DNA from 4 places in the Rossellomorea sp. GCM10028870 genome. Region 2 is predicted to be linked to each of the others. Evidence: riboswitches for the same ligand, from Rfam matches in the RefSeq annotation. Region 2 holds a riboswitch; each other region holds the start of a gene.
The links. Region 2 has a riboswitch for S-adenosylmethionine ahead of ACFQWC_RS15525 (O-acetylhomoserine aminocarboxypropyltransferase/cysteine synthase family protein). Riboswitches for the same ligand answer to the same signal wherever they lie in the genome.
Positions count from the first base shown of each region.

Region 1: it holds a riboswitch for S-adenosylmethionine, as region 2 does, so the genes downstream of both, ACFQWC_RS08865 (2,3-diketo-5-methylthiopentyl-1-phosphate enolase) here and ACFQWC_RS15525 (O-acetylhomoserine aminocarboxypropyltransferase/cysteine synthase family protein) in region 2, are expected to answer to the same signal.
Region 3: it holds a riboswitch for S-adenosylmethionine, as region 2 does, so the genes downstream of both, mtnK (S-methyl-5-thioribose kinase) here and ACFQWC_RS15525 (O-acetylhomoserine aminocarboxypropyltransferase/cysteine synthase family protein) in region 2, are expected to answer to the same signal.
Region 4: it holds a riboswitch for S-adenosylmethionine, as region 2 does, so the genes downstream of both, ACFQWC_RS06885 (methionine biosynthesis PLP-dependent protein) here and ACFQWC_RS15525 (O-acetylhomoserine aminocarboxypropyltransferase/cysteine synthase family protein) in region 2, are expected to answer to the same signal.

Region 1 covers NZ_JBHTGN010000001.1:1,715,711-1,721,396, forward strand. Annotated here, with positions in the region: gene ACFQWC_RS08835 (M3 family oligoendopeptidase) at 1-113, opposite strand, end outside; gene ACFQWC_RS08840 (MarR family winged helix-turn-helix transcriptional regulator) at 294-752, opposite strand; gene ACFQWC_RS08845 (aspartyl-phosphate phosphatase Spo0E family protein) at 984-1,229, opposite strand; gene ACFQWC_RS08850 (1,2-dihydroxy-3-keto-5-methylthiopentene dioxygenase) at 1,442-1,954, opposite strand; gene ACFQWC_RS08855 (methylthioribulose 1-phosphate dehydratase) at 1,951-2,598, opposite strand; gene ACFQWC_RS08860 (2-hydroxy-3-keto-5-methylthiopentenyl-1-phosphate phosphatase) at 2,595-3,257, opposite strand; gene ACFQWC_RS08865 (2,3-diketo-5-methylthiopentyl-1-phosphate enolase) at 3,257-4,471, opposite strand; SAM riboswitch class I at 4,585-4,687, opposite strand; gene ACFQWC_RS08870 (pyridoxal phosphate-dependent aminotransferase) at 4,738-5,686, opposite strand, start outside.
Region 2 covers NZ_JBHTGN010000003.1:344,725-350,410, reverse strand. Annotated here, with positions in the region: gene ACFQWC_RS15530 (trans-sulfuration enzyme family protein) at 1-957, shown strand, start outside; SAM riboswitch class I at 1,053-1,171, shown strand; gene ACFQWC_RS15525 (O-acetylhomoserine aminocarboxypropyltransferase/cysteine synthase family protein) at 1,504-2,799, shown strand; gene metX (homoserine O-acetyltransferase MetX) at 3,203-4,276, shown strand; gene ACFQWC_RS15515 (S41 family peptidase) at 4,451-5,686, shown strand, end outside.
Region 3 covers NZ_JBHTGN010000001.1:1,721,432-1,727,117, reverse strand. Annotated here, with positions in the region: gene ACFQWC_RS08900 (PAS domain S-box protein) at 1-193, shown strand, start outside; gene ACFQWC_RS08895 (methylated-DNA--[protein]-cysteine S-methyltransferase) at 208-669, shown strand; gene ACFQWC_RS08890 (DUF2087 domain-containing protein) at 1,312-1,908, shown strand; gene mtnA (S-methyl-5-thioribose-1-phosphate isomerase) at 1,959-3,005, opposite strand; gene mtnK (S-methyl-5-thioribose kinase) at 3,024-4,205, opposite strand; SAM riboswitch class I at 4,322-4,478, opposite strand; gene ACFQWC_RS08875 (carbon-nitrogen family hydrolase) at 4,582-5,364, opposite strand; gene ACFQWC_RS08870 (pyridoxal phosphate-dependent aminotransferase) at 5,486-5,686, shown strand, end outside.
Region 4 covers NZ_JBHTGN010000001.1:1,312,502-1,318,187, reverse strand. Annotated here, with positions in the region: gene ACFQWC_RS06890 (tryptophan--tRNA ligase) at 1-828, shown strand, start outside; SAM riboswitch class I at 1,048-1,157, shown strand; gene ACFQWC_RS06885 (methionine biosynthesis PLP-dependent protein) at 1,253-2,374, shown strand; gene metC (cystathionine beta-lyase) at 2,367-3,551, shown strand; gene ACFQWC_RS06875 (bifunctional homocysteine S-methyltransferase/methylenetetrahydrofolate reductase) at 3,567-5,417, shown strand; gene metH (methionine synthase) at 5,398-5,686, shown strand, end outside.

The sequences.
Region 1 (5,686 bases), on a different contig from region 2:
TCCATCTGTTCTTGTACATTGGGCGCGGCCTTAAATTTTCCGAGTAACTGTTGGAAAACAGGTTTAATCTCTTCTAAGTTGGGCCTTTCATATGTAAATTGTTCAAACTTCATAATGTTGCCTCCTCATAAAATATTCCCGATTATAGTTATTCGACTAGTAATAGATAATATCCTTTTATCACAAGAATTGAATTGCAGATACAAATACCGGATGGTGGCGAAGTCAAAGCAAAGAAATTTTAAGACAATATAAAACCCCGTCTAATAATAGACGGGGCACAAGAGTCGAACTTAATACGACAAGTCTTTAATCGATAAGCCTAATTTCTTCAACATTTCAATCGTTTCTTCCTTCTCAACAGGAGATAGAGCTGACATGAGTTCATGAATTCGATTTTCGTGATTAGGAAAAATCTCTTCAATTAACTGTCTGCCGTTCTCTGTTATTTGAGCATAGGTAACTCGACGGTCCTTTGGACAAGCATTACGCTTAAGATAGCCCTTTTGTTCAAGCTTATCCACTACATACGTAATGCTGCCGGAGGCTAATAGAATCTTCCCGCCAATTTGCTGCAGGGGCTGATCTCCTTTATGATAAAGAAGCTCTAGAACAGCGAATTCGGTAGGGTTTAAGCCGTTCTCCTGGATGTTTTTATTTATCTCTTCATTTAAGGCTTTGAAAGCTCTTGAAAGGACAATGAAAAGCTTTAATGATTGTTTTGTATCTTGAGTTTTACTCATGGCATTCATTCCTTTAAAAATTAAATATCTCAGTTTCAAAACATTATACAAATAAACCCTGTTATTGTCAAATAGACCGGTCACTAGTTAAAAAGCAAAGGACGGTACGCTTGTAGCGTACCGTCCTTTGCTTTTAGAAATTACGACAAATTAGATTGATTGTCTAGTTTAAATGTGGAGATTGTTGGAGATTCGTTTCTTTTGTAAACCTTGAATGTTGAGGAAAATCATGTTGTGTAGTCACGAAGCAGTTCGCTTTAATAAGCTCTTAATGTAATGCCCAAATTCACTTGATGATTCCTGGAGGGTAAATGGTACAACTTTATTTGTGCACTTTTCATAGTCGTTCAATAGCTGATCTAATTGCTGGCTGCACCGAACGGTTTCATCTGCACATAGGCCTAAATTCTCTCCAAGGCAAATCATTTCTGAACGTTTCTGATTGATTCTCATTAATAACCATTTCTTTTTTAATAGACGACCCATTTCTTGTAAACTCCTTTTTTAGCTCCTAGTCTTTATTAAGTAAAATCATTACTTGAGCATTATCCCAAGTATTATCAGAAAAGTAAATAGATTCGCAAAACAAGACAAAATTACTAGTAATGTTTCTAAATTAGACATTTTTCGTCAAAAATTCCTCGCCAATAAAATTAGAGGATAGACTAAAGATTCTACTCTTTGTCTATCCTCATATATTAATAGATTGGGACCCAGCCTTCCTTAGTGACGAAAATACGAACAGCCACTACTTTCTTATCTTCACTTAATGTAAAATAATGGCGAATGTTTTCAGGAACTGAAATTAAGTCACCAGGATTTAGATGTACTTCAAAGAAATCACCATCGCTACCTTGTATGACAAATACACCATGGCCGTTTACTATAAAACGGACTTCATCATCTGTGTGATGATGCTCTTGTTGAAAATTCTTTAAAAGCTCTTCAAGATTTGGTGTACTCTCTGAAAGGGAAATTACATCCCAGGACCGATACCCTCTTCGTTCTGAGATATCTTCAATCTCTTCTTTAAAAACAGACAGGATTTCCGATTTATCATCCTCAGTTAAAGCGAATTGGTCCCTTAATCCTTCGTCCAGTTTTTCGATATTCCAATGCTCATAAATGACTCCTTGTTCACTTAAATACTTCACTACCTCTTCCTGATTATCAATGATTTGGTTCTTCCCTTGGATTTTGATTGTCGTCATAATCTGACTCCTCCTTTAGTAATTGATCTCGTGTTCGTTAAAGATAAAAGAGTGAGTTGATATTGAAATAAAAACTCACAAGCTTCTAATAGTTTCTTAGCTTCAAAACCGGTTCGTCCCCATACTGTGATACCGTGGTTCCGAATGAGCACCGCCCCTTTGTCTGCTTTAATAAAGGACTGAAACTCCTCGGCAAGCGTCGGTATATGAGCATGATTACGAATGATGGGAATGGATAAAGAATCATCTTCCTCCCACTTATCCCACGCTTTAATTAATTCTTGGTTTCTAAATGTGACGATACCTTCATCCCCATACAGTTCACTGATTACATTATTCGCCACAGTATGGACATGTAAGCTGCAACCTGCTGAGCTTTCTTTGAAGATATGACTGTGCAGCAGTGTTTCGGCTGATGGTTTTAAGTGAGTATCCTCAATGGCCTCACCATGAGCATTCACTAGGAGGAAATCTTCTTTTGTGTGCTTTCGTTTATCCTTTCCACTTGCCGTGACCAGGAAGGTAGCAGGGGAAGAACTCACTCGTATCGCAAGGTTTCCACTCGTCCCCATGAACCAGTCCCTGTCTGCCAGTTCTCTTTTGATATCAGCGAGTTCTTCCCACTCCGATTGATAGGGATTCATATTTTCACTCCTTTTTCAATGACGTCCATGCAATCATGAAAGGATTCAAACGGATGATAGGGGATACCTATTTCTGCGCATGTATAGGCCAAATAGTCTCTGGCGATCACAGTATCTCCAAGCTTTGCCATTTCGATATCTGTGACTGAGTCCCCTATCACAATGACCTTCGTGTCTTCTGTTAATGACAATGTTCTCAAAATAGAAGGCTTACAGCATCCACATCCTTTACTTTCACAGTGATCGTCACATGGATGTGGCCAATGAATCGTTATGGCCGAATCGTTAAAGCTTGCTTCATTACAAAAAACTCCATTAAAAGGCCCGTATTCTTTTAGTAATGGTTGAACAAAGAAGTCAATTCCTCCACTAACGATATACAAAGGAATCTCATGGTCTTTTGTGTAGTCTACAAATTCCTTAAACCCTTCACGTATGACAGCAGTATCTAATAGATACTGAACCATTTCGTCTTTTTGGGATGAAGGAATAAGTGAAAACAACTTGCCTACACCTTCTTTAATGGAAATCGACTGATTTAAGATGTCATCTTTGATAGGTTCCCATGCTGGGGGAGCAAAGGTTTTCATCAATGAGATGATATTATCTGTTTCTGTAATCGTTCCATCAAAATCACAGAAAATGATTGGATGACCCACTACACCTTTACCTCCTCTCCCCATAGGGATAGGGCTTTGCGAAGTTCACCATGAGTTTCAGCCGCCTCATTGAGAGACGTTCCTTTTAAAACAGCATCGATAGCTTGAACGAATGCTTTTCCTCCTCCACTTGCTCCGTCAGGGTGACCATGAATGCCCCCTCCTGCATTAATGACACAGTCTATACCGAAATCTTTCACCAAAAGCGGAACAAGTGCGGGATGAATGCCGGCTGAAGGTACTGGCAATGCCCTTTTCAAGTGGGCATCTTCCTTCGTTAACTCATGGCTTACGGATAGAACTTTGCTCTTCTCTAATGCGACACTTCCGTATGGTGATGGAAATAGTGAAAAATCGGCTCCGGCCATTCGTAATAATTTACCTAACCATAAAGAGTAGCTCACACCATATGCAGGAGATGCTGCAGCAGCCCCGGCAAAGGCAGGGTGGGCCATGATCGGCAATGCGATCTCATTGTCCTCTCTCAATTCCTGGAGAACATCGAGGCCGTAAGAAAATACATTGAATAATAGAGCCTGTGCTCCAAGCTCTTTTGCTTTTCTTGCTTTATCCCGTAATTGTGATGTTCTGCCTGTCAGATTAACTGCATACAACGTTCTCTTCCCTGTTTCCTCAAACACTTCGTGCAGCACTTTTTTCCCTAAGCTGACTCTCTCAGAAAAGGGTGTCAGTGGATTATCAAATAAAATTTCATCGTCTTTTACTGCATCGACTCCGCCTAGAGCCTGGGCTCTTAATTGATTTTCCAGGTAGGTGAGATCTCTGCCGATCACTCCTTTAAAGATGCTCATTAACAACGGTCTTTTATGTACCCCTGTTAACTCCCTGATCCCTTCAATTCCAAATCGTGGACCAGGATAGGTTTTTTTTAAGTCTTTCGAAAACTCTAAATCTACTAATTTCACTTCGCCATCCAGGGAAAGCTTACCGAATACCGTTGTAAGAATGGCTGGGATATCATTTGAATAGTTATACCCGGGATATCCAATCTGCACCTCACCCCGGGGACCATCTTCGCCTTCCCACTCCTTCACGGAAACGACTCTCCCCTTGTACTTGCTCAATTGTTCCTGTTCCAGAAGCGGCAAGTCCGTCCATGAACCGACCGTCAATCCCAAGGCAATCCCCTCTGCCTTTTTCTCGAATGAACCGCTCTTTCCCTTTAGTTGATAGGTTGCTATCACTTCACTCATTGTCGTATTGCCTCCTTATGAAAAAAAAGCTACTCTTAGCCGCATGTTGATTTCATCAGCTCTGCAAACAAAAAACCTCTTCCAGATAAGAAGAGGTTTGAATTCGTCACTCTTTCTTATCTGTCAGCCATATAGCTGCAAGAATTAGCACCGTGCTAAAATAAGTCGGTTGCCGGGCTTCATCGGGCTGGTCCCTCCGCCTGCTCTTGATAAGAATTTCATTATTCATTATTTCAGTTGGATTATTGCACCATTTTCAGCTTATGTCAATCCCTTTTGTGGAATAATTCTAAACTTTCTATACGTGAAATCGCTTCTTTTATCCGATCGTTTGTGGATAAAAGACCTACACGTACATACCCTTCTCCGAATTCTCCAAAGCCAACACCCGGAGCAACAGCGACTTTGATTTTTTCAAGTAGATAGGTTGAGAACTCTACGGATGTAAATCCTTCAGGCACCTTTAACCAGGCGAAGAAGGAACCTTGTGGAGCTTTTACATCCCACCCTATTTCCTGAAGACCAGAGATTAATAGTTTTCTTCTTTCTTCATATGTTGAAACTAATGCATTCACGCATTCCTGCGAGCTTAAAAGGGCGGTGGTAGCCGCTTCTTGAATGGCGCCGAACAGACTCACATATAGGTGGTCTTGAAGGACGTTAATCGCTTCAATGACACTCTTATTCCCCACTGCAAACCCCACTCTCCAGCCAGCCATATTATACGTTTTCGATAATGTATAAATTTCTATGCCAACATCCTTGGCTCCTTCTGTTTCCAAGAAGCTAATAGGCTTCCGTCCATCAAACCCAATCGCTCCATAGGCAAAGTCATGTACAACACAAATATCATGCTGATCGGCAAGTTTCACTGTTTCTTCAAAAAATGAGGTTGTAGCGATCGCACCAGTAGGATTATTAGGATAGTTAAGAAACATTAACTTTGCACTTTCTAACTCTTCACGAGACTGTTCTCGATAATCAGGTAGAAATCCATTTTCCTCACGGAGAGGCATTTTGATCATGCGGGCTTCTGCTAATGCTACCCCGGATAAATAATCCGGGTAACCAGGATCAGGCACTAATACACCATCACCAGGGTTCAATAAACATTGAGGAATTTCAACTAAACCTGCCTTTCCTCCGAACAGCACAGCTACCTCTGTTTCCGAATCTACTTTTACACCGTATTCACGGAGGTAGAAGGCGGCAATC
Region 2 (5,686 bases):
CTTGGAAAGATGGTGGCAGACTTGGAAGGAGCCCCGGCAGGTGTAGCAACTTCTTCTGGATTATCGGCCATCCTTGTTGGTATCCTCGCTGTTGTGCAATCAGGGGATCACATCATTGCTGCCGAGGATTTATACGGGGGTACGTTCCATATGCTGAAAGAAGAGCTGAAATCACTCGGTATTTCTACTTCATTCGTTGATTTTACAAGTTTAGAGGAATTAGAGGGAGCCATTACTTCACAAACCAAACTCATCTACAGTGAGACCGTTACAAACCCGTTTATGCGAGTGGAAGATATCCCTAAAATGGTCGGATTCGCTGAAAAACACAACCTGAAAACAATGATCGATAACACATTCGCCACACCGTTTCTGCGCCAACCTTTCTTAGAAGGGGTGGATCTGGTCGCTCACAGTGCCACGAAGTATATCGGAGGACATAGTGATATCACAGCAGGAGTCATAGTCGGGAAGGAAGATCTTGTTCAAAAAGCGAGAGAAAAAGTCGTCAACATCGGTTCGAACCTGAGTCCATTTGAAGCCTGGCTGACATGCCGCGGAGCGAAAACACTGGCTCTCCGAATGGGGACCCAAGCAAGGAATGCCGAAGTTCTTGCGGCGGACCTTCGAGCAAATGAATACGTGAAGGAAGTTTATTACCCAACGGATTTATCCGATAAAGGAAATGGAGCCATCGTAACGATCGAGCTATCCAACACATGTGACATCAGCACATTCTTCAAATCACTTGGCTGGATTAAAATCATCCCTTCTCTTGCCGGCGTGGAGACTACGGTCTCATATCCATTAGGAACGTCTCATCGTGCCCTGCCGAAGGATGCGCAGGAAAAACTCGGAATAAACACACATGTCGTGCGCATATCGTTAGGTATTGAGGATGGGGAAGACATCGTCGTGCAATTTAACGAAGCGATTACAGCTTCGGTTAAAAATTAAATAATGTAAAAATTCTAAAAATACTCTTGACGTTGAGGTCGGTTACCCCTTATAATTCATCTCAACGCAAGAATTTTCACATTGACAACTACATGCTCTTATCCAGAGAGGTGGAGGGACTAGGCCCGATGAAACCCGGCAACCTTCATGTACGCAGTAATGCGTCGCATGAAAAGGTGCTAATTCCTGCAGGCGATTGCCTGAAAGATAAGAGGAGGACCCTATTAAATTAGACCCTCTTCTTAGGAAGAGGGTTTTTTATTTTTTCCTCTTCTATCTTCTTAAGGAAACATACTTCTTCGATTTTTCAGTTTCAGAGTTCGACAGCAGAATTTTGGTGGAAATTTAACAGGAGAAAATGGGACGATATTTAACAGTTAAAATAAGTCGAAAATTCAACTGTTAAAAAAACGCATTATTTTAACAGTCAAATATCATTCTGAATTTAACAGTCAAAATTCTAACAAACTTTAACAGGCAAACGTCCAAAACATCCAACCGCAAAACGGAAACCCAATCACCAAAACCATTTAGGAGGAATTCTCTATGACAAAATCATTCGATTTCGACACACTACTACTTCACGGCGGACAGGAGCCGGATCCATCTACAGGTTCGAGGGCAGTGCCGATTTACCAAACGACATCCTACGTTTTCGATAACAGTAATCATGCGGCAAAATTATTTGCCCTTGAAGAGCCGGGTAACATTTATACGCGCATCATGAACCCGACTGTAGACGTGTTGGAAAAACGCCTTGCTCTGTTAGAAGGAGGAATCGGAGCACTTGGTGTATCATCCGGAATGGCCGCTATCTCACTATCAATCTTAAATATCGCCGGAGCAGGTGATGAAATTGTAGCAGCTACCAATCTCTATGGTGGAACCTATAATCTATTCTCTACCACTCTCCCGAAATACGGTATCAAGGTGCATTTCGTAGATCCGACAGACCCGGAAAATTTCCGCAAAGCGATCACTCCTAAAACGAAAGCGGTATTCGCTGAAACAATCGGGAATCCAAGTCTACATGTGCTTGATATTGAAGCGGTAGCAAAAGTGGCACATGACCATCATATCCCGTTGATCATCGATAATACCTTTGCCACTCCATATGTATGTAAGCCGATCGAGTGGGGAGCGGATATCGTCATCCACTCTGCAACAAAATGGATCGGAGGTCACGGTACAGCAATCGGGGGAGTTGTCATTGACGGTGGGAAGTTCGATTGGAATCATGAAAAGTTCCCGGGTTTCACAGAAGAGGACCGAAGCTATAATGGACTGCGCTACGCACAGGATGTAGGACCGGCAGCATTCATTACAAAATTAAGGGTGCAGCTGCTTCGTGACTTAGGGGCGTGCTTAAGTCCGCAAAACGCATTCCTTCTGTTGCAGGGATTAGAAACGCTGCATCTTCGCATCGAACGTCACACAGAGAATGCCTTTAAGATTGCGGAGCATTTAGATCAGCATAATGGCGTTGCGTGGGTATCCTATCCAGGGTTGCCTCAGCATCCGTCTCACAAGCTTGCTCAAAAATACTTGAAAAACGGAGCGGGTTCCATCGTCGTATTTGGTATTAAAGGTGGAAGAGATTCCGGACGGAAAGTAGTCGATAACATTTCTCTTTGGTCTCATGTGGCCAATGTAGGGGATGCAAAATCACTGATCATCCACCCGGCATCCACGACCCATCAGCAATTAAACGACCAGGAAATTCGTGCTACAGGGGTAACCGAGGATCTTGTGAGACTTTCTGTTGGATTAGAGTCTGCGAAGGACCTGATCGAGGACTTGGACCATGCTATTGAAGTGGCGTTGGAAACATCACGGGTGTGATAGAAACTGGAGAATATGGCCCTAAAATCGTCATTGAAATCACTTTACAGGGTGAAAAGGTGGATTTAGATACTATTTATAGAGCATCCGGGGTCTACTTAAGGGAGATATCAGCGAAAACCTGATTTTATCAGCGGAATTTCGAATATATCAGCGAAATCGGACGATTTATCAGTGAAATTCCCAATATATCAGCAAAATCGGGATTGTATCAGCGAACAGGATGCACGCGCCGTCCCCTAGAATGAATATCTGAATTCTTGACGAAAGTCTTAACGACGAATTCTCAACGCCCTAATGGCAATATCCAAAAATCAGTCCAAAGTCAACTGTTTTACAAGCGGGGCTATCTGGTGTGGAATCCTGATCCCCCCGCTACAACACCAAAAAAGGAGGTGGAGGAATGGAGAAGTCATACACGTATGAAGTAAGCTCCATTACCATCCCATCCCTCACATTAGAGTCAGGCACCACGTTAAAAAATGTAGATCTTACGTATGAACGGACAGGAAACAAAGAAGGACCCTCCATCCTGGTTTGCCATGCCCTCACCGGGACCCATATCGTAAAGGGAACGAGTGAAGACCGGGGCTGGTGGGATGGACTGATTGGTCCCGGGTCGTATATTGATACCGAACATTTTAATGTGATTGCCTTTAATGTATTAGGAGGATGTGAAGGAAGTACGGGACCAACGTCAACCAATCGACATACCGGAGAACGTTACGGTCCGGACTTCCCGGGTGTTACGATAAGAGACATGGTCCATGCCCAATATGAAGCACTCCAACAACTTTCGATCGACCGCATCGAAGCGGTTATCGGAGGCTCACTGGGAGGGATGCAGGCCCTGGAATGGGGAGCCCTGTATCCTGCCTATATAAATAAAGTTTTCGCTCTTGCCGTCACACCTTCCTTGAATGATTATGGTCTCGCTTTTAATCACATCGGGATCACAGCGATTGAAGAGGACCCCGGATTTCAAAAGGGACATTATCCACCAGGCGCTATCTTAAAAGGATTAGAGATTGCCAGAATGGTTGGGATGGTCACGTACCGGACTCAGGAACTGTTCGATCAGCGTTTCCAACGTGAAAAGCAAAACGAACAATTCAATGTCGAAAGCTATCTCGATTACCAAGGAAAGAAATTAGGAAAGCGGTTTGATCCAAACAGCTATCTTACCCTGCTGAAAGCCATGAACTCACATGATATTGGAAGGGGGAGAGGAGGAACAGAAGAGGTAGCGAAGAATTATCAGTGCGAACTGATTTCGATTAGCTATGAAGGTGATTTAATTTATTCACCTCACTATCTAAAGGAGTTTACACATCTCGTACCAAAGAGTGAACACTACTTCATCTCCACCGCCTTTGGTCATGACGGATTCCTGGTTGAATTTGAAAAGTGGGGAGGAATCATTGCTTCTCACCTCAAAAACCATCACGTTCAAAGAGTTTTTACAGGGACAAAATGAGAGCTCTCTTATCATAACTCGTCCCCCTCCGGCATATAGTTAGATAAGCAAAGACATTGCACCGCCTTAGCGCGTTTTTGTGTGGTGTCTTTTTCGTTGGATAAGAAAGGCTGGCGTCCTTAGTCGCGCCACTCTTATCTATACAAAGACCAACAACAAGCTGGAGGGGAATATATGGAGTGGACGGGCAGAAAGCTCATCATCACAATCATCATCAGTATGCTGATCGGTGCTGGAGGAATGTATGGCGGCTTGGAATGGACGGGCAAGGATGGGGACGAGCTTGCTCAGTTTGACGGAAAAGGCGAGCTCAATGACAAGCTGCACAAAGTAGAAGTGGCGTATGACTTGATTAGTGACAAGTTCTTTCAGGATGTGGATAAAGGGCAGCTGGTGGAAGGTGCGATTCAGGGAATGCTGAAGACTCTGGATGACCCTTATTCCGTTTACATGAATGCCGAAACGGCATCGCAATTTAATGACGCCCTGGATTCTTCTTTTGAAGGAATCGGAGCAGAAGTCACAATCATGGACGGAAAGCTGATCATTGTCGCTCCTTTTAAAAATTCTCCTGCGGAAGAAGCGGGACTGAAACCGAATGACCGTATCATTAAAGTAGACGGAAATAGCATCGAAGGACTTGACCTGTACGAAGCTACTTTGAAAATCAGAGGGAAAAAGGGTACTGAGGTTCAATTGGAGATTACGCGGGAAGGACTGACGGACCCCATCAAAGTATCTGTGAAACGTGATGAAATTCCTGTTGAGACGGTCCTCTCTGATGTGAAGGAAGTCAATGGAAAGAAAACAGGCTACATCCAGATTACTACTTTCTCGGAAAATACAGCCGTTGATTTTAAAAAGCAATTAGGCGAACTTGAAAAGAAAAAGGTAGAAGGATTGGTTCTGGATGTGAGAGGGAATCCAGGAGGTCTCCTTTCAAGTGTAGAAGAAATTCTTAAAGAATTCGTAACGGAGAAAAAGCCGTATGTTCAAATTCAAGAGCGAAGTGGAGAAGTGATGAAATCTTTCTCAAACAGTAAAGCAAGAAAGGCTTATCCTGTAGTGGTGTTGATAGATGAGGGAAGTGCCTCGGCTTCTGAAATCCTGGCTGGAGCGCTAAAAGAAGCAGAAGGGTATCCGCTCATCGGAACGAAGAGCTTTGGGAAAGGCACCGTGCAACAAGCCGTTCCTATGGGAGATGGAAGCAATATCAAGCTGACGATGTTCAAGTGGTTGACACCAAATGGAAACTGGATTCATAAAAAGGGGATCAAACCGGATATCCCTGTCAGACAGCCATCCTATTTCTATGCCCACCCGCTTCAAGTGGAAAAGCCCCTTCAAGAAGGAATGAACAATGAACAGATTCAAAACGCCCAGGAAATGCTTCAAGGACTTGGATTTTCC
Region 3 (5,686 bases), on a different contig from region 2:
AGACCAGGGAGGCGGGATTTCAAAGGATAAAATTAAAAAGCTTGGCGAACCGTTCTATACTACGAAGGAACGGGGGACTGGACTTGGCCTAATGGTAAGCTTTAAAATTATTAAAGAGCATAAAGGAAGCGTTCGGGTTGAGAGTATCGTCGGAGAAGGAACCATCTTCCACATTTATCTACCTAAATCTTAAAGGAGTCCAGTATAATGTCATTTCATGCAATTGTGATGGAGAGCCCAATTGGGAAACTAGAGCTTCAAGCAGATCAGAGCTATCTTATTTCAGTACAGTTTATAGAAGATGAGGGGAAAGCGGATTCTGATACGGATCATCCGATATTAAAAATTGCACAAGAACAAATCAGACAATTTTTTAAAGGAGAGAGAAGGGAATTTGATCTTCCTTTAAAGATAGAAGGAACAGCTTTTCAGAAAGAAGTATGGAAAATCCTGCAGCAGATTCCATTTGGTGAAACCTGGTCTTATCAGGATGTAGCCCAAGCGATTCAAAGACCTAAAGCTGTAAGGGCAGTAGGACAAGCGAATAAAGCCAATCGTTTCCCCATCATCATCCCATGTCACCGGGTCATTGGAAAGAATAAAACACTTACAGGCTATGCCGGTAAGCAGGTGGATAAGAAAGAAACCTTATTGTTGTTAGAACAATAGAATGAAAAACAGGCATCCTCCAAATGGAGGTTGCCTGTTTTTTTATACCGCTCTTTTCTCAAAGATTGTTGCTTTTTAACATAAGCTCTTCAGGGCTCTGTCAATTAGCGTGTACTAGGTGGTGAGGGAACTGCTCCACTTGCAGCTAGCATTCGGCCGAGCCTCCTCAGCTTAGCCGAACGGGGTCTCAGAACGACCAAAATGGAGTCTACGCAGCCCTCACCATGTATAAGAGTTTTCGTGACACAGCTTATTTATGCTAATAAACAATTGAATGAAACAGTTTGTCCTATACCAGCTAAAATCTACTGTACATTTTGAAAAATGCTGTATTCTAAACAATTATGATATTTATATTAGTCTAGAGTAAGAAACTCACACTTAGAAAGTTGATTGGAGCGGAAGGTGCTCGACTCCTGCGGGAATAACGGGAAAGTTGAGACCCCGCAGGGCAAAGCCCGAGGAGGCTCAACTCACGCCCCGCGGAAAGCGAGCACCTGGAGCGGAAATCAACCCACTACTCGCTTTTTCAAAAGCAACAAAGTTTAAGAAAAGAACCTTTTATAATTAGTGATTGAATTACAACCCTATTTAGATTACCATCTAATTAGATGGTAATCTAAATAGTGAGGAGGAGACCTTTTGCAATTAAGTAAACAGGTAGCTTTTCATAAAACGATGGGTGATGCTACCCGAATCAAGATTGTCTATTTACTGGCATCTGAAAGCTTACATGTGGGAGCCATTGCGGGAAAACTGGGACTCACTGCCCCGACAATATCCCATCATCTAACGAAACTGAAAGAGTGCAATCTTGTTTATTCACGAAGAGAGAAGAACACGGTTTACTACTATTTGAATAAAAAGGTTTTGAGTCATCATGGAAATGTTCTTCATCAGTTTGCTCAGGAAGAGGAAGGGGAAAATGTGATGTCAGAGAAGTTATTGAAAGAAAAACAGAAGGTAAAGAATAATTTCCTTGAGAAAAATGGACGAATCAAAAATATTCCTTCTCAACAAAAAAAGAAATTATTTATATTGGAACATATGGTGGAAGGATTAAAGGTGGGAGAAAAATATAAGGAAAAAGATTTGAATGAATATATTCAACAATTTCATGAGGACTTTGCAACCCTGAGAAGAGAATTTATTATTCATCAGTTTATGTATCGGGAAAATGGCATATACGAAGTGAACCCGAGGGAGATGTGGGCATCGTCAAAACTGTATGAGAAATAGCAAGGAAGTAAAAGGAAGAGCAGGAGGGATCTCCTGCTCTTCCTTTGGATTTAACCGATGGTTTGTTGAATACTTTCTTCAAAGCTAGGGTAGAGAACACCTTTTTCCGTTATAATGCCTGTAATCAACTCATGAGAAGTAACATCGAAGGCGGGATTATAAACAGGAACGTTTTCTGGTGCAATCAATGTTCCACCTACTGTTGTGATCTCTTCCCGGGTTCTTTCTTCAATCGGAATCTCATTACCGTTTCGGATTGAAAGATCGAATGTGGAGGATGGAGCAGAAACATAAAAAGGAATATTGAAGTGTTTACACAGAATGGCAAGCATGGACGTTCCGATTTTATTTGCGGTATCCCCATTGGCAGAGATGCGATCAGCACCAACGATGACTGCTTCTATACCTTTTTCTTTCATTGTATGAGCCGCCATGCTATCGGTGATGAGGGTGACGTCAACTCCGGATTGTTGTAATTCCCAAGCAGTCAGTCGTGCCCCTTGCAGAACGGGCCGCGTTTCACATGCGTAAACCTGAAAAGCTTTTCCTTTTTCTCTTCCTAAATGAAATGGGGCTAATGCCGTCCCATATTTACTCGTTGCAATGGAACCTGCGTTACAAATGGTCATCACCTTATGTTTGTCCTTCAATATACTTAATCCATATTCTCCTATTAAACGACATACTGCCTCGTCTTCTGCATGAAGTTGGATTGCAGCATGGAGTAAATTGGTTTTGGCTTCATTAACCGAAGATATATGCTCTAATACCTTTTCCAGGCGATTTAAAGCCCAAACCAAGTTGACTGCAGTAGGCCGTGATTCAATGAGGTATTTCTTGTCCCGATGAAAGAGGTCCATGAATTCTGCTAGGGTATTCGCTTCATACTGACAGGCTGCTTGGGCTAATCCGTAAGCCGCCGTGATGCCAATAGCAGGAGCCCCTCTCACTTTTAGGGTGATAATCGCATCATAATAATCTTCAATGGTCGAGAGTTTATTGTATTCCACTATGTTAGGCAGTTTTTGTTGATTTAGAATCAGTAAATAATCTTCATGCCACTCTAGTGAAGTTGGAATTGTAAGTGTTTGTGTCATGTCAATCTCCTTTATTCATTAAGAATGTGACTGTATTAAGGATATGAGTCCCTCAATGGACTGGATCTGTTTGCGTTTCACGATCAGTTCTTTTCCAAGAGCTATGCAAGTACGTTTAGCTTTTATTCTTTGTTCCTGATCAGCGATGCTCTCCAAATCTTCAACATGAGCAAGGCCAATGGTTCTTCTGATACATTCACATCCTGCAAAGCCGATGCTGTCCTGAAAGCTTTTCTCCAATACATATTCAAGGTAGCCATTTACTTTCGTGTAGGCATCTCGGCTTTCCATCCAATGTTTGGAGAACGTCGTAGAGAAGACGTTCCAGGTATTCTGGATGTGATGGAGAATCGTATCCTTCTCTTCAGGTTTTGAAACCGCCTGGAAGATGAGGTTTGCAATGAATTGTCCAATGTCAAAGCCAATCGGTCCATAAAAGGCGAACTCGGGATCGATCACTTTTGTTTGGTTCTGATCTACAAAGATGCTACCAGTATGAAGGTCTCCATGCAGCAGCGCTTCCCCTTCAGTCAGAAAGCTCTTTTTCAATTTTGCCACCTCAAGCTTTACAGTGAAATCTTCCCATAATTTTTGAACATCTTGAGATAACTCTTCCTCAAATTCATTGGTTTCACTATTGAAAAAAGGATCAGTAAATACGAGATCTTCAGTAATTTTGCATAGCTCAGGATTTGAAAATTCTTTCACGTATTCCTTTTTCTTGAAAGGATGAAGGGCATAATCAGATGTGAAATACAGTGTATTGGCTAAAAAAGTTCCGATGTCTTGGGAGAGCTGTGGATACTTTTCCCCTTTGATAAGGCCTGCCCGGGCAATCGTCAGTGCACTCAAATCCTCCATTACCGTAATCGCAAGTGCAGGATCTGAGTAGTACACTTCAGGAACCAGATCCCCTACAAATGATCGTTGAAGCTTTAGAGCACCGGCTTCGATTCTTGCCCGTTCGATTGTCAATGGCCAACTTTCCCCTACAACCTTTGCATAGGGAAGTGCTTGCTTAATAATGATTCCTTTACCTGTTTCACTCTCTACTACATGAAATACCAAGTTTAAGTTGCCGTCTCCTATTTCTTTACATGTCAAGAGAGTTCCATCTTCAAAAATTCTTAAACGAATGGCCAGCACAATTGCCGACTGTTCAGTTAGTGGTTGATACGTATTGAGTTTAGTAATTGCCATTTTCGTTCCTCCTTTTAGTACACCCTTATGAGTACAGTGTTATGGAGGCTTTTCCGTGGCATTAGAAAAGCCTCTTTCCATGTTCGAAAGAGGCTTGAAGAAGGTATCTTCGTCGCCTCTTATCTCTCAGAAAGATAATCTTTCTGTTGGAATTAGCACCGTGCCTTACTGGATTAGTCAATCCGGCGCTTACTGCGCCCCGTTTTAATACGGTATTATGGTCGGTTGCTGGGCTTCATAGGGCCAAATCCCTCAGCCAGCTCTTGATAAGAGTTGCGTACGCTATTTAATTAAACTTTCAGAATGTTCCATATGAATTGAATGGTACCATTGAAGTATTTTCCATGTCAACGGTTTTTTTAAAGAAATAACCTTTCTAATAAAAATCAGGTCTTCGATCCTGAAATATCGGAATCTGTTTTCGGACTCTTTCTACTTCATGTAAATTGATTTCAGCTGAAACCAATTCTTCCGTTTGAGATCCCTTTGAAAGAATTTCTCCCCAGGGATCAATGATGAGGGAACAACCGCCGAATTCATTGTTCGGGTCACTGCCCACACGGTTGCAGGCGATTACAAAGCACTGATTTTCAATCGCTCGTGCCCTTAAGAGGGTCTGCCAGTGATCAATTCGTGCTGCTGGCCACTCTGCTACGACAAAAACAATCTTGGCTCCCAATAGTACATGTTTTCTGAACCATTCCGGAAAACGAATGTCGTAACAAATCAATCCTGCCATCTCTGTTTCTTGAAGGGTGAACATGCCATCTTCTTGTCCAGGAAGTAAATAATGATGTTCATTCATTAGCTTGAAAAGGTGAAGCTTTGAATACTGTTTCACCAACCTGCCATCGGAATTCGCAACTAAAAGTGTATTGCTCACCCCATTCTGTGTTTTGTTTGCCACAGAACCACCTACAATGTGAATGGAATATTTCTTTGATAGAGAAGTCAGGAAAGAAGATGAATCTTTCGCTCCGTTATCAGCGATGTCATCCATTCTTGTAAGGTCATATCCAGTCGTCCAAAGCTCAGGCAGCACAACTGTATCACAGCCGTCATTCTTCGCTTTTTTAACCCATTGTTCTACTTTTTTCTTGTTTTCTTCAGGGTTTCCGAACACAATATCCATTTGTGCGAGACCTATCTTTTGAATCATTTGCTTCACCTCATTATAGACTTTTGGAATTTATTCCTTTACATTCTTTATTTTCCGTTATATCATTTGTGACTAGAATTTGAAAGTAATTAATTTTCAAAAAAATGTAGTGGGTGAGTATATGAAAACCTTTAGTAAGGCAAAACGTTTAGATTTATTACCTGAACAATTTTTCGCATCCCTTGCAAGTACAGTGAATGCGGTTGTGGAAGAGGGACATGATGTCATTAATTTAGGGCAGGGAAATCCGGATCAGCCGACTCCTCCACATATTGTGGAAAAACTGACAGAAGCAGCTGCTTCACCATCGAATCATAAATAT
Region 4 (5,686 bases), on a different contig from region 2:
AAAGAACTATCTTATGGAGTGGCGGCAGCTTGGTTAGCATTAGGGTTGGATCCTGATCGAGCGATTTTTTACCGTCAATCTGATGTACCTGAGATTTTTGAATTAAGCTGGATCCTCGCTTGCTTTGCACCGAAAGGATTAATGAACCGGGCCCATGCATATAAATCAATAGTTGAAGATAATCAAAAAAGGGGCAGAGAAGTAGATGCAGGGGTCAACATGGGCTTATTCACCTACCCGATATTGATGGCGGCGGATATCCTTCTATTCCAAACGGAACTGGTTCCTGTCGGTAAAGATCAAATTCAGCATGTCGAAATTGCAAGGGACATTGCAGAAAACTTTAATAAGCAATATGGCGAAACATTTGTTCTTCCCGATTATGTGATACAGGAAGAAACATCTGTTCTACCGGGACTTGATGGACGAAAAATGAGTAAAAGCTATAACAATACCATCCCATTATTTGAAGAATCAAAAAAGCTTCAAAAACTAATCAATAAAATCAAAACAGATTCTTCACCCCCTGAGGAGCCTAAGGATCCTGAATCGTCCGTCATATTTTCGCTTTATAAGGAATTTGCAACATCCGATCAAGTTGAAGAAATGAGAAGGAGATTTCAAGGCGGAATAGGGTGGGGAGAAGCGAAAAAAGAGCTATTCCAAGTCATGAATTCATTTATCGAGGAACCTCGATCCAAATATGAAGAACTAATAGCCAACCCCAAGAGGCTGGATGCCATTTTAAAAGAAGGAGCCGATAAAGCAAGAGAAAAGACGATTCCATTTATGAAAGAAATTAAAAGGAAAATGGGTATCTTTCATTAAATAAAATGAATCGCTCTATTTTTTGAATTCAGCCATTCATCTGGAGTTGATTGGAGGGAATGTGCGGACCTCTGCAAGAATATAGAAGCAGACGAAAAACGGCTCAAAAAGTTGCGTCACTATGTATGCTTCATTTTCGGATAATTCATAATTCTCATTGACATTTGTTCTTCTTTGTTATAAGTTATGGGAAAGTTATTTTTCACAAAATCATATAGTTTCTTATCAAGAGAGGTAGAGGGACTGGCCCGAAGACACCTCAGCAACCAGCCACAGTTTTAGGTATGGTGCTAATTCCAGCAAGTTGATGTCAACTTGGACGATAAGAGGGAGAACGAACGTACAAAACCTTCTTATTTTCATTAAGAAGGTTTTTTTGTTTTTTCCCTTTTCGTTTACAGGGAAAGAAAAGGAGAGAAGAATATTGAAAAAACATATTGATACTTTGCTTGTCCAGGCGGGAAACCGGAAAGATCCTGCAACGGGTGCTGTGAGCCTACCCATTCATTTATCGACTGCTTATGAACATAAGGGGATTGGGCAATCGACAGGCTATGATTACACAAGAACAGGAAATCCAACCCGCGCAACCTTAGAAGACACCCTCACTCAATTGGAAGAAGGGCACAGAGGGTTTGCCTTCAGCTCGGGGATGGCAGCGATTCAGGCAATCCTTAGCTTATTTTCCAGCGGGGATGAATTGATTGTTTCGAAAGACCTATACGGCGGGAGCTACCGTTTGTTCGTACAGTATGAAGCACAATATAGTATCAAATTTCATTTCGTCGATACAAGTGATGCCGGCTCCATAGAAGAACAAATTTCTAAGAGAACAAAGGCCATCTTTCTTGAAACGCCAACCAATCCATTAATGAATGAAGCAAGCATTTCTGAGGTTGCTGGAATCGCAAAGTGTAACGGGTTGCTTTTAATTGTCGATAATACCTTCTACACACCTGTTCTTCAAAAGCCACTCACTGAAGGAGCAGACATAGTTATTCACAGCGCCACGAAATACTTAGGGGGCCATAATGACGTGCTGGCAGGTGTTGTGGTTGTAAACACAGAGGAGCTGGCGGGAAAAATCTGCACCATTCAAAATTCCATCGGCGCGGTTCTCTCACCATTTGATTGTTGGCTTTTATTAAGAGGGATGAAAACCCTTAGTCTCCGAATGGCTCAACATGAAAAAAACGCAAGAAAACTAGCAAAATATCTTGAAGGGCACGAATGTGTAACGGACGTTTTATATCCGGGAAAAGGCGGCATGCTTTCCTTTCGAATCGCAAAGGAAGAATGGGTGGATCCCTTTCTCAAACACTTAAAAGTTATTACGTTTGCTGAAAGTTTAGGAGGGGTTGAAAGCTTTATCACCTACCCCGCAACCCAAACACATGCAGACATTCCCGAAGAAGAAAGAAATAGGTTGGGTATCTGCAACAGGCTCCTGCGGTTCTCTGTAGGAATTGAATTTATTGATGACCTGATTGAAGACCTGGAGAATGTATTTCAACAATTGGAAAAAGAGGTGCTTACGTATGAGTAAAAAACCATTTTCACTTCAGACGTCACTCATTCATTCTCACGGATTTGATAAAGAAACAGGAGCGGTCTCTACACCGTTACATCATGCTACAACCTTTCACCAACAGGATTTTGATCAATATGGAACATATGACTACAGCCGTTCGGGAAATCCGACGAGGGAAACTGTTGAAGAAACGATAGCGGAATTGGAAGGTGGAGTAAGAGGCTTTGCCTTTTCATCAGGGATGGCGGCAATCTCCACAAGCTTTTTATTATTATCGAGTGGCGACCACGTTCTAGTATCAGAAGAAGTGTACGGTGGGACATACAGAATGATTACAGAGGTCCTCACTAAATTTGGGATTGAATATTCATTTGTGAACATGAAGGATCTTCATGAAGTGGCTTGTTCAATTAAACACAATACGAAAGTGATTTATATGGAGACACCTTCCAATCCGCTTCTGAACATCACCGATATTGAAGGAGTCGTGAAGCTTGCCAAGGCGAATGGATGTTTAACGTTTCTGGATAATACCTTCATGACTCCCCTGCTGCAAAGACCGATCAGCTTAGGTGTTGATGTTGTTCTTCACAGTGCCACTAAGTTTCTTGCCGGACATAGTGACGTCTTGGCGGGGCTCGCGGTAACGGGAAATGAAGAGATTGCCAGGAAGCTTGCTTTCTTGCAGAATTCTTTCGGTGCGGTCCTCGGTGTCCAGGATTGCTGGTTGCTCTTAAGAGGGCTGAAAACACTGCATGTACGATTGAAGGAATCATCAGAATCCGCTTATAAGATTGCGAGCTTCTTAGAAAAGAGAAAGGAAGTAGAAGAAGTGTATTATCCAGGCTTGAGCTATCATCCCGGTCGTGAAATTCAAGTCCGACAAGCAGAGGGTCCTGGAGCGGTTCTTTCCTTCCGGTTAAAGGGTGCAGAGGAAGTGAAGCAACTCATACAAAATGTAAACATTCCCGTATTCGCCGTAAGTTTAGGAGCTGTTGAATCAATTCTATCCTATCCATCAAGGATGTCACATGCTTCTATGCCGAAAGCTGAACGGGAAAGGAGAGGGATTACTGATGGTTTATTACGATTATCAGTAGGACTTGAAAACGTGGATGAATTGATTAACGATCTTCATAAAGGTTTAGATAGTATTCAAAAGACCAACCGAAACAACGTTATAAATTTATAAAAAGGAGGGAATGTCATGAAGCCGTTGCTAGAAGCACTGAAAGAGAGAATCTTGATTGCAGATGGGGCCATTGGAACGTTGTTGTATTCATATGGAGTGGACAGATGCTTTGAAGAATTGAATCTTTCCCACCCAAATGAAGTGTTGAAAGTCCATAAGGAGTATATTGATGCAGGAGCAGATATCATTCAGACCAATACGTATGGAGCCAATTATCAAAAGCTTTCCAGATACGGATTGGAGGATTCGGTTAAGGAAATAAATACAGCTGCAGTGCGTCTAGCAAGAAAAGCCGCTGGTGTTAACACCTATATTCTGGGGACCATCGGGGGAATCAGGGGCATTAAACAAAATGTGTCGCTGGAAGAAATCAAAAGAAGCTTTCGGGAACAGCTTTACTGTTTATTATTAGAAGGTGTAGATGGCATCTTGCTTGAGACCTATTATGATTTCGAGGAATTAACCACGGTTTTAAACATTGTCAAACGTGAAACGGACATTCCTGTCATTGCTCAAGTTTCTCTACATGAAACAGGAGTTCTTCAAAATGGAATGGAGATAAAAGACGCACTTCAGCAATTAGAATTATTAGGGGCCGATGTTGTCGGTATCAATTGCCGCATGGGGCCATTTCATATGGTGAACTCATTAGAGGAAGTTCCATTACCTAAAAGGGCATTTCTTTCCGTCTATCCAAACGCCAGTCTGCCAAACTATGAAGAAGGTCGATTCTATTACTCTGCTGAGCCTGATTACTTTGGGGATATAAGCAATGAGTTGCGACTGCAAGGTGCAAGAATCATTGGAGGCTGCTGTGGAACCACACCTGATCACATTCGTTCTGTAGCAAGCAGATTAAAAAGCCGTGAGCCTGTTAAAGAGAAAGTGGTGAAAGCAAAAAAGGTTGTTCAGTTATCATCACCTTCAATCAGGGGAAACTTGCTGCATGAGCATGTAAGAGAAAAGAAAACACTCATTGTTGAACTCGATCCACCTAAACATCTCGACACAAAGCTGTTCTTCCAAGGGGCTGAGGCATTAAAGAAAGCTGGAATTGACGCACTCACGCTTGCTGATAATCCGTTAGCATCTCCTCGTATTAGTAATGACGCCATTGGGAGTCTGGTCAGGTCCAAATTTGATCTTACACCTTTAGTTCACATCACTTGCAGGGACCGTAACCTGATAGGACTTCAATCCCATCTTATGGGATTGCACACGTTGGGCATTCACAATATTTTAGCGATTACGGGTGACCCGGCGAAGATTGGAGACTTTCCTGGGGCAGCATCCGTTTATGATTTATCTTCCCTTGAACTTATTGAACTCATCAAACAAAACAATGAGGGGATATCCTTTTCCGGTAAGTCACTCCGGGAACGTACTCAATTTTCAGTAGGAGCGGCCTTTAATCCAAATTTCCGTCATTTAGACGCTTCTGTAAAAAGGCTTGAAAAGAAAAAGAAAGCCGGAGCTGACTATTTCATTTCTCAACCGATCTTTGGGAAAGAACAGCTGATTCAAGTACATGAAGCTACGAAGCATTTAGATGTTCCGATCTTTATCGGAATCATGCCATTAATCAGTTCGAGAAATGCTGAGTTTCTCCATCATGAAGTACCGGGAATCAATGTTCCAGAAGAAACAAGAAAAAGAATGAAGGAAGCGGGAAGTGATCCTGTAGTTGCAAGAGCAGTTGGAATGGATATTGCAAAAGACTTACTTGATACAGCAATAGATCTTTTTAATGGGATTTATCTTATCACGCCTTTTGTCAGGTACGATATGAGCATTGAACTGATTCATCATATACAAGAGAAAACCAGCACAGAAAGAGAGGTTCCCTATGGCCATCACTTTGTTTGAAGAACAGCTTAGGAAAAAAATACTCGTACTCGATGGAGCAATGGGAACGATGCTTCAACAAGCGAATTTATCCCCAGAGGATTTTGGTGGAGAAGAGCTTGAAGGATGTAATGAAAATCTGGTTTTAACAGCGCCGGAGGTCATCTATCAGATTCACCTGGAATATTTGAAAGCAGGGGCTGATGTGATTGAAACGAATACGTTTGGGGCAACCCCCATTGTGTTGGACGAATATGATATAGGATCTAAAGCATACGAAATCAATAAAG